DNA from 3 places in the Isoptericola sp. NPDC056573 genome. Region 1 is predicted to be linked to each of the others. Evidence: riboswitches for the same ligand, from Rfam matches in the RefSeq annotation. Region 1 holds a riboswitch; each other region holds the start of a gene.
The links. A riboswitch is a leader RNA that binds a small molecule or an ion and turns the genes downstream of it on or off. The one in region 1 is predicted to bind S-adenosylmethionine.

Region 1 (3,262 bases):
GCGGCGGTGGCGAGCAGCCCCTCGAGGCCGGAGCCCTCGGGCACGGGGCGCGGGTCGTCGACGACGACCCACAGCCCGTCCACGACGTCGTACTGCGCCTGCGGCCCCTCGGTCACGAGCGAGCGGACGGCGGCGACGAGCCGCTCGACCTCCTCGCCCGCGGTGCCGAGGCCCACCGACGCGCGGACGGCGCCGGCGTCGAAGCCGAGGCGGCCGAGCAGCGGGTGGGCGCAGAACCGGCCGTCGCGCACGCCGATGCCGTGCTCGGCGGACAGGTACGCGGCGACGAGGCCGGGGTCGTACCCGGTGACCGTGAACGTCACGACGCCCACCGGGTCGACGGCGTCGTCCCAGACGTGGACGACCTCGACGCGCTCGATCTCGCCGAGCCCGTCCACGAGCCGGCGTCGCAGGGCGTCCTCGTGCCCGGCCGCGACCCACGGGTCGAGGGCGGCGAGCTCGTCGCACGCGGCCGCGAGCGCCACCGCGCCCACGACGTTGGGCGAGCCGGCCTCGTGCCGGGCGGGGCCCTCGTGCCAGTCGGTCGTGGTGGTGCGCACCCGGCGCACGGCGCCGCCGCCGGCCAGGTACGGGGTGCCGGCGTCGAGCCAGTCGCGCCGGCCGACCAGGGCACCGGCCCCGAACGGCGCGTACGTCTTGTGGCCCGAGAACGCGACGTAGTCGACGCCCGTCTCCGCGAGCGAGAAGCGGCGGTGCGGCACCAGCTGGGCGCCGTCGAGCACGACGCGCGCGCCGGCGCCGTGCGCGGCAGCGACGACGTCGGCCACGGGCAGCGCCTCGCCGGTCACGTTGGACGCGCCGGTGAGCGCCAGGAGGGCGTAGGGGCGGCCCGCGGCAGCGGCCGACCCCAGCTCTTCCTCGATCTCCGCGAGGGTGGCGGCCACGGACGGGCCGCCCGCGACGACGGTCGCGTCGGTGACGCGCTGCCAGGGCAGCAGGTTGGCGTGGTGCTCGATGTCGAGCACGAGGACGCGGCCGGGCTCGCCGGTGGCCGGGTCGGCGGGCACGCAGCCCGCGAGCAGGTTGAGCGAGTCCGTCGTGTTGCGGGTGACGATCGTGAGGTCGTCCTCGCGGGCTCCGACGAACGCGCCGATCGTGCGGCGGGCCGTCTCGTACAGGGCCGTCGAGACCTGCGACAGGTAGCCGGCGCCGCGATGGACGCTGGCGTACAGCGGCAGCACGCGCGCGACCCGGTCGGCCACGGCCTGCAGGGCGGGCGCCGACGCCGCGACGTCGAGGTTGGCGTACGGCAGCTGACGGCCGTCGACGAGCGGCACGAGCGTGTCGCCGCCGACGACGGGCAGCACGGGTGCGACGTCCTGCACGGCGCCGACGCGCACGGCGGGCACCGCAGGCGCGGGGGTGAGCGTGGTCATGCGTGGTCCTCCTCGGTCGTGCCGGGGAGGTGGCTCCCCGCGCTTGCCCGCGCGCCGGACGGCGCAGGGCCAGGTCGTCACCCGGGGCACCCCGCCGCGAGAGGAGGGTTGCCGGCCAGCGAGCCGGGGCTTCGCGCTGGCGCTCTTGACCTGCCGCCCATCGTGCGTGCGCAGCACCACACGGTCAAGCGGAGCCCGCCCCCTTCTCACGATGCGGTCGCGTGAGACGCTGGATGCATGCCCGATCGCACCGTTCCGGCCTCCGGCGCGCCTCCGGGAGGCCCCGTCGGAAGCCCCGTCGGAACCCCGGCCGAGCTGGTCGCCCGCGCCCTCGCCGGCGGCGACCTCCACGCCGCAGGGCTCGCCGCCCGCGCGGCGACCGGGGACGACGCCGCCGACGTCCTCGACCTCGTCGGCGGGCGGGCCGCCGCGGGCTCCGCGCCCGCGACCGAGCTGCTGGTGGAGCTGCTGGACGCGTCCGGCGTCGTCCGGCGCTTCGTGCGCGGCGCCCTGCTCGACGAGGCCGCCGTGGACGACGTCTCCCAGGACGTGCTGGTCTCCGTGGCGACGTCGGTCCGGTCGTTCGCGGGCGGGTCGCGGGTCACCACGTGGGTGCACGGGATCGTGCGCCACCGGGTGGTCGACCACCTGCGTCGGCAGCGCGCCACCGCTCCCCTGCCCGACGACGACGTCGGGCCGTCGGAACGGATGAGCTCCCTCATCGCCACGCGCGCCACCGTGCGTGACGCGCTCGCCGCCCTGCCCGAGCTCTACCGCGAGCCCGTGACGCTGCGCGACATCGAGGGCCTGCCCTACGCGGAGGTGGCCGACCGTCTGGGTCGCAGCGTCGGCACCGTGAAGTCACAGGTCTCGCGCGGCCGCGCGCTCGTGGCCGCGGCCCTCGGGAGCCTGTCCTGATGGCCGCGCCGGCCGCGCCCGAGCCGTTGCTCGGGCGGTACCGGGTGGGCGACGTGATCGGCGTCGGGTCGTTCGCCACCGTGCACCGCGCCGTGGACGAGCGCCTGGACGACGTCGTCGTGGTGAAGGTGCTGGCCGAGAACCACAGCCTCAACCCGGAGGTCCGCGAGCGGTTCATCGCGGAGGGCCGGGCGCTGCGGCGGGTGGCGAGCCCGCACGTCGTCGCCGTGCACGACATCGGCGAGAGCGACCGCCAGCAGCCCTACCTCGTCCTCGAGCTCGCCGACCGCGGCACCCTTGCGGCCCGCGTCGCGGCCCTGCGGGCCGACGGGTGGACGGCGACGCCCGCCGACGTGCTCGCCGTCGCCCGGGGGCTCGCCGCCGCGGTCGAGGCCGTGCACGCCGCGCGCCTCGTGCACCGGGACCTCAGCCCCGGCAACGTGCTGCTGCGCACCGGCCCGGAGGGCGCGGTCGAGGGCGTTCCCGCCGCCGTCGTCCGGCCGGACGAGCGCCTCGTCCTGGCCGACCTCGGCATGAGCAAGGACCTGGCCCGCAGCTCCGGGCTGACCGTCGCGGGCGGCACCGAGGGGTTCCGGCCGCCGGAGCAGGACGGCCCCGGCACGGTCGACACCCGCGCCGACCTGTGGGCGATGTCCGCGCTGCTGTCCTGGCTCGTCGACGGCGCCGACCTCCCGCGCTCCCTCGACGCCGCGCTGCGCCGCAGCCTCGCCGACGCCCCCGCCCGGCGGCACCCCGACGCCGCAGCCTGGCTGGCCGACGTCGAGGGGGCGCTCGGCCCGGGCACGACCGGCGGCCCGGACCGCGCGCGACGCCGCCCGGCCGCCGTCGTCGTCGCCGCGGTCACCGCCGCCGTCCTCGGCCTGGGCGCGGGCGCCGGCGTCACGGCCTGGCTCGACCGGCCTCGCTCGGCCGCGGGCGGCGCGAGC
Region 2 (3,262 bases), on a different contig from region 1:
TGGCGACCCGGGGTGTGGGTCTGCACCGCGATCATGGTCGCGGGCTGGGGCACGATCCTGTATCTGGGCGTCACCGACCCCCTCGGCGGCATCAACACGTTCTTCCCGCTGTTCGGCATCGCGAACCAGCTGCTGGCCGCGATCGCGCTCGCCGTCGTGCTCGCCATCGTCGCGAAGCGGGGCCGCGCGTACTGGCGGTGGCTGTGGATCGTGGCCCTGCCGCTGGCCTTCACCGCGCTGATCACCATCTGGGCGTCGTTCGAGAAGATCTTCTCGGACGTGCCCGCGGTGGGGTACTGGGCGCAGCACCGGGCGTTCAAGGACGCGCTCGCCGCCGGCGAGACGTCGTTCGGCACCGCGCCCGACGTCGCGGCCATGGAGGCCGTGGTCCGCAACACCTTCGTGCAGGGCACCCTGTCGATCGTGTTCGTGGTGCTGTCGATCGTCGTGATCCTCGCGTCGCTGGTCGTGACGATCAAGGCGTTCCGCACCGGCGGCGGCGAGAACCACGAGGACGCGCCCGTCGCGTCGCGCCGGTTCGCCCCGGCCGGCCTGTTCGCCTCGTCGACCGAGAAGCGGATCGAGAAGGAGTGGGCCGACGCCGGCCTGCGGGAGTCCAGCGGTGCCGGGCACCACTGAGCCCCGCACCGGCAGGGTGCACGACGTCGCCCGGGCGCTGGCCCGGGCGACGTCGGCGGGGTGGGCGAGCCTCCGCTGGTACGTGCGCCAGGTGATGGGCGACGACGCCTACGCGACGTACGTCGCGCACGAGCGGTCGGCCCACCCCGGCCGCGCGCCGATGGGCGAGCGCGAGTTCTGGCGGGAGCACTACGCGGAGCAGGACCGCAACCCCGGCTCGCGCTGCTGCTGAGCGGCGCGCGCGACGGTGCCGGCCGGGTCAGGATGGGCGCGTGCGCGCGATCGTGTTCGAGTCCCACGGCGGCCCCGAGGTGCTGCATCTCGCCGACGCCCCCGACCCTCAGGCCGGGCCCGGCCAGGTGCGCGTGCGCGTCGAGGCCGCGGCCGTCAACGGCTGGGACGTGAAGTCCCGCGCCGGCACGACCGGCGGCCCGCCGCCGACGTCGCCCGTCGTGCCGGGCCTGGAGGTGGCGGGGGTCGTCGACCAGGTCGGGGACGGCGTGGCCGGCGTCGCGCCCGGCGACCGCGTCGTGGGCTTCGCCGTCGGCGGCGGGTACGCCGAGCTCGCCCGGACGTCGGTCTTCGCCCGCGTGCCCGCCGGGCTCGCCGCGACCGACGCCGTCACGCTCCCCGTCGCCGCCGAGACCGCGACCCGCGTGCTGCGCCTCCTCGACGTCCGGCCCGGCGAGACGCTGCTCGTGCACGGCGCCTCGGGGTCGGTGGGCGAGCTGGCCGTCCAGCTCGCCGTGCGCCGCGGCGCCCGCGTGATCGGTACGGCGTCGCCGCGGAACCAGGAGCGCGTCGCCGCCCTCGGCGCGACACCCACCACCTACGGCGCAGGGCTCGTGGAGCGGGTCCGCGCCCTCGCCCCCGACGGCGTGGACGCCGTCCTCGACACCACCGGCGCGGGCGTGCTGCCCGACTCGATCACCCTGCGCGGCGGCACCGAGCGCATCGTCACCATCGCCGACGACGCCGCGGCAGACCTCGGCGTCGAGGCCAGCTGGCGGTCCGAGCGCGACGCCGGCGAGCTCGCCGAGGCCGTCGACGCCCTCGCCCGCGGCGACCTCGTGACCACCGTCGGCGCGGTGCTCCCGCTGGCCGACGCGCCCCGTGCGCACGCCCTGGTCGAGAGCGGCCAAGCCGGCGGCAAGGTCGTGCTGGTGCCCCTGGTGCCCTGAGCAGGGCGTTCCCGGTCGCCCGGCATCCGCGATCGTCTCAGCAGGCGGTCTCATCCTCGCCCGTATCGCGGATGCTGCGTACGATCGCGTGACAAGCCATCCAGAGCGGCCGAGAGTCCTGGCTCGACGACGCCGCAGCAACCCGTTCTCCGACGGAAGCCTCCCGAGGACGAAGGTGCTCACGCCAGGATCGATGGAGTGACGCATGGTCGCAGAGGCATCCTTTTCGCCCACCACGGCAGCTCAGCCGGCAGTTCACCCGGCGCTGCCGGCACGCCCGACGGTCTCGTTCGAGCTCATGCCGCCGCGCCGGCCGGACGCCGCGCCCAAGTTCTGGGAGACGGCGCGCCGGCTCGTCGCCGCACGACCGGACTTCATGTCCGTGACGTACGGCGCGGGCGGCGGTGACCGGGCGACCGCCCGCCAGGTCGTCGCGACCCTGCTCGAGGGCACGCCCGTCCTGCCGGTGGCGCACCTGACCTGCGTGGGCGCGCACCGCGAGGACGTGTCCGCCGTCATCGACGACTTCCTCGACGCCGGCACCCGCGCGTTCCTCGCCCTGCGCGGCGACCCGCCGAAGGACCAGCCGGACTGGGAGCCGCCCGCCGACGGCGTCGCGTCCTCGATCGAGCTCGTGCACCTGCTGCGCGAGGTCGAGGCGCGGCGCTGCGCGACCGACCCCGGGGCCGCCCTGCGCGGCGCCGCCCGCCCGATGACGATCGCCGTCGCGACGTTCGTCGACGGCAACGTGCAGGCCGGCACCACCCGGGCCCAGGAGGTCCGGCGCCTCAAGGAGAAGCAGGACGCGGGGGCGAGCTTCGCCATCACGCAGCTGTTCTACGAGGCCGACTCCTACACCGACTTCGTCGCCGAGGCCCGCGCGGCCGGGGTGACGATCCCGATCCTCGCGGGGCAGCTGCCCACGACCGAGCCGCGCCGGCTCCGTCGCGTCGAGGAGCTCACCGGCGTCCGCGCGCCCCGGCACCTGCTGGACGCGCTCGACGCCGCGGGGGACCCGGAGGCGCAGCACGCCTACGGGACCGCGCGCGCCGTCGAGCTCGCCCAGCGCGTGCTCGACGCGGGCGCCCCCGGCATCCACGTGTACACGTTCAACAAGTACCGTCCCGCTCTGGACCTGCTCGAGGGTGTCCACCTCGGCGGACCGGCGCCGGCCGACGTCACGTCGGACGGCGCGGACCTGGCCAGAAGGCCGTGGGTACCGAGCATCCCGACCCAGGCTCCCGCCGTCTGAGCGGAGCCCGAACTCTGGAGTGCTCATGTCCACCACCAGCACCACCCCCGCCGCGGCATTTCCCGGCGGCACGATCCTCGGCTACCCCCGCATCGGGCGTCGCCGCGAGCTCAAGAAGGCCGTCGAGTCGTTCTGGGCCGGGCGCACCGACGCCGTCGACCTGGAGGTCACGGCCGGCGCGCTGCGCCGC
Region 3 (3,262 bases), on a different contig from region 1:
TGGTGGATCGTGCCCGGCCCGATCGTCCAGCGGTCCAGCATCGGGCGGATCGCGCCGGGCGCGGCGGGGTCGAACGGTCCGTCGGCCGTGATGACGTCGACCACCACCGAGTCGCCGTCGTCGTAGGCGTTCAGCGTGTGGCTGACGTGGACGGGGTCGACGTCGAACCAGCGCACCTCGCCTCCCGCCCGGGGCATGACGCCCACCCGGGTCGGGTGGTCCGGCAGCCAGCGGCACTCGAGGCCGTCGAAGCCGAGCGGCGTGTCCCAGAGCACGACGTGGCTCTCGGTGAGCGCGAAGTCGTGCATGAACGGCGTGCGGGTCATCGGGATCGAGGTGGTGCCGGTGACCGTCCCGCCGGCGTCGGTCACGATGTGCTGCACGACGTCGCGGCCCGGCATGTACGACAGCGAGTGCAGCTCCCCGGTGCGCGGGTCGTGCTTGGAGTGCGCCCCTGCCATGAACCCCTCGGGGGTGGCGCCGAGGTCGCACGACCCCAGCGTGTTCAGCTCCTCGTCCAGCTCCGCGGGCGGGAGGCCGCCTTCCGCCAGGGCGAACGTGCGCTGCGCGTGCTCGATCACGTGGACCATGGGCGCGAAGCCCGACGTCCGGACGAAGCGGTTGCGGTACCACTCGGCCCGGCCGTCGCGCAGCCGCACCCCGTGCACCATGCCCTGGCCCATGCCCCAGATGTGTACGCCGGGATCCTCCACGCCCAGGGCGTTGGGCCCGTTGCGCAGGTAGCGGCCGTTCAGCTCGGCCGGGATCCGCCCGGTGACGGGCAGGCCGTAGGCGGTGATCTCTTCGGTGACGGGCTCGAACGGCCCTTCCAGGTAGCGCATGGGTTCACCGTAGGAACGCACGCCCCCTGACCTGGACAGACGCGGGACGCTCGGCGGCTGTGCACTAGTGCAGCGGGCGCGTGCACGGCGGGACGCCCGGCCCGAGGGGGAGGCATCCGAGATATGAGACGACCACGGCATTCCTTGACTCGCGGGCCCCGGGCCGCTTCCCTGCCGCCCAGGTGACGAGCGCCAGCACCCAGGCCCGGCTCGCTGGCCAGCAACCCTTCGACGTGACGGGGTGCTCCGGGAACGACCTGACCCTGCCGCGCCCGCGGCGGGGTAAGCACGGCTCCGGTCGTCCACCGGGTCCCGGCAGCGCGCCGGGGCCGGGACGACCCGCCACGACCACGAGGAACGCCACGCGATGACCACCACCCCTCGCACCCACCGCCGCCGGACCCTCGGGCTGGCCGCGGCCGCCTCGGCCGCCGGCCTCCTGCTGGGCGCCTGCTCGAGCGGCGCCGACGCGACCGGTACCGGCGCGTCGGCCGACGCCGAGCCCGTCGCCGGCGGCGACCTGACGTTCGCCATCACGGTGGACTCGCACTGCATCGACCCGCAGCAGGTCGGCAACAACGACGCGATCGCGGCCGCCCGGCAGACCGTCGCCTCCCTGACCGCCCAGGACCCGGAGTCGGGCGAGATCCTGCCCTGGCTCGCCGAGAGCTGGGAGGTGAACGACGACGCCTCCAGCTACACGTTCCACCTGCGCGACGACGCCACCTTCGCCGACGGCACCCCGATCGACGCCGAGGCCGTCAAGACCAACTTCGACGCTATCGTCGACCTCGGCGCCGTGGCGTCGCTCGGGTCGCAGTACCTGGTCGGCTACGCGGGCACCACCGTGGTGGACGAGCACACCGTGACCGTCGACTTCGACGAGCCCAGCGCGCAGTTCCTCCAGGCCACGTCGACGTTCTCCCTCGGCCTGCTGTCGCCCGGCTCGGCGAAGCTCTCGGCCGAGGACCGGTGCGCCGGCAAGTACGTGGGCTCCGGGCCGTTCGCCGTGCAGACCTACGCCCAGGACCAGGAGATCGTCCTGGAGAAGGTCAAGGACTACGCCTGGGGCTCGGAGGCGAACGCGCACACCGGCGAGGCCTACCTCGACACCGTGACCTTCAAGGTCATCCCCGAGGCCGGCGTGCGCACCGGCTCCCTGCAGTCCGGCCAGATCGACGCCACCGCCGCGCTGAACGCCGTCGACCTGCCGCAGTTCGACGGCAACGGGTTCTGGCTGCAGTACCGCGCCAACCCGGGCGTCGTGTTCAACCTCTTCCCGAACGAGTCCAGCCCGCTGGCCGCCGACGAGGCCGTGCGCACCGCGCTCGTCAAGGGGATCGACCGCCAGCAGATCGTCGACACGGTGCTGACGCCGCAGGACCAGCCGGCCACGGGCGTGCTCTCCCACTCGACGCCGCTGTTCGAGGGCGCCGACGACCTGCTCGCCTACGACCCCGAGGGCGCGAAGAAGATCCTCGACGACGCCGGCTGGGTCGAGGGCGCCGACGGCATCCGGGAGAAGGACGGGCAGACGCTCACCACGACCGTGACGTTCTGGCAGGTGCCCGAGCCGCTCGAGCTCGTGCAGCAGCAGCTGCGCCAGATCGGCGTCGACCTGCAGCTCAAGCACGTGACCGTCGCCGAGAAGGAGGCGGCGAACGAGGCCGGCGACTTCGACTTCGACTACTACAACCTCACCCGGTCCGACGCCGACGTGCTGCGCACGATCTTCTCGGCGAACGCGCGCAACATCAACCAGCGCGACGCGGAGGAGGTCGACCAGCTCCTGGACGACTCCGCCGCGGCCACCGACCCCGAGGAGCGGAAGAAGCTCGTGGCCGAGGCGTCCAGGCTCCTCATCGAGCGCGGGCACGCCATCCCCGTCTACGAGCTGTCCACCACGATCGCCGCGAGCGACCGCGTCCAGGGCCTGACGTTCGAGGCGTCCTCGCGCCTGGACTTCTACGACGCCTGGGTCACCGACGGCGCGGGTGAGGAGTGACCGGATGACCCGCTACGTGCTGCGGCGCGCCGGGCAGGGGGTGTTCGTCCTCTGGGCGGCCTTCACCGTCGCGTTCTTCGTCCTCTACCTGCTGCCCAGCGACCCGGCCGCCCTGGTCGCGTCCGGTGGCGGCGAGGTGAACCAGGTCGACCCGGCCCAGCTGGCCGCGCTGCGGGCCGAGTACGGGCTCGACCGCCCGGTCCTCGTGCAGTACGGCGCCGCCCTGCTCGCCGCGCTGACCGGCGACTTCGGCACCTCCTACGTGAGCGGCGCACCCGCGACCACGCTCGTCGCGCAGGCCCTGCCCGAGACGCTCAAGCTCACCGGCACGGCGCTGGTGGTCGCCGTCGTCGGGGGCACCGCGGTCGCCGTGGCCAGCGTCTTCCCGCGGGCCCGGTTCCTGCGCCAGGCGCTG

Region 2: linked by a shared signal. The riboswitch ahead of ACFQ8E_RS12105 (methylenetetrahydrofolate reductase) and the one ahead of ACFQ8E_RS19230 (aminotransferase class V-fold PLP-dependent enzyme) in region 1 are both predicted to bind S-adenosylmethionine.
Region 3: linked by a shared signal. The riboswitch ahead of ACFQ8E_RS13985 (ABC transporter substrate-binding protein) and the one ahead of ACFQ8E_RS19230 (aminotransferase class V-fold PLP-dependent enzyme) in region 1 are both predicted to bind S-adenosylmethionine.

What each region holds. Positions count from the first base shown of each region.
Region 1 is NZ_JBHTUY010000013.1:70,671-73,932, forward strand. It holds gene ACFQ8E_RS19230 (aminotransferase class V-fold PLP-dependent enzyme) at 1-1,397, opposite strand, end outside; SAM riboswitch class IV at 1,432-1,548, opposite strand; gene ACFQ8E_RS19235 (RNA polymerase sigma factor) at 1,635-2,315, shown strand; gene ACFQ8E_RS19240 (protein kinase) at 2,315-3,262, shown strand, end outside.
Region 2 is NZ_JBHTUY010000006.1:30,444-33,705, reverse strand. It holds gene ACFQ8E_RS12120 (carbon starvation CstA family protein) at 1-639, shown strand, start outside; gene ACFQ8E_RS12115 (YbdD/YjiX family protein) at 623-871, shown strand; gene ACFQ8E_RS12110 (NADP-dependent oxidoreductase) at 912-1,820, shown strand; SAM riboswitch class I at 1,914-2,020, shown strand; gene ACFQ8E_RS12105 (methylenetetrahydrofolate reductase) at 2,026-3,072, shown strand; gene metE (5-methyltetrahydropteroyltriglutamate--homocysteine S-methyltransferase) at 3,098-3,262, shown strand, end outside.
Region 3 is NZ_JBHTUY010000007.1:144,970-148,231, forward strand. It holds gene ACFQ8E_RS13980 (carotenoid oxygenase family protein) at 1-842, opposite strand, end outside; SAM riboswitch class IV at 1,024-1,137, shown strand; gene ACFQ8E_RS13985 (ABC transporter substrate-binding protein) at 1,210-2,847, shown strand; gene ACFQ8E_RS13990 (ABC transporter permease) at 2,852-3,262, shown strand, end outside.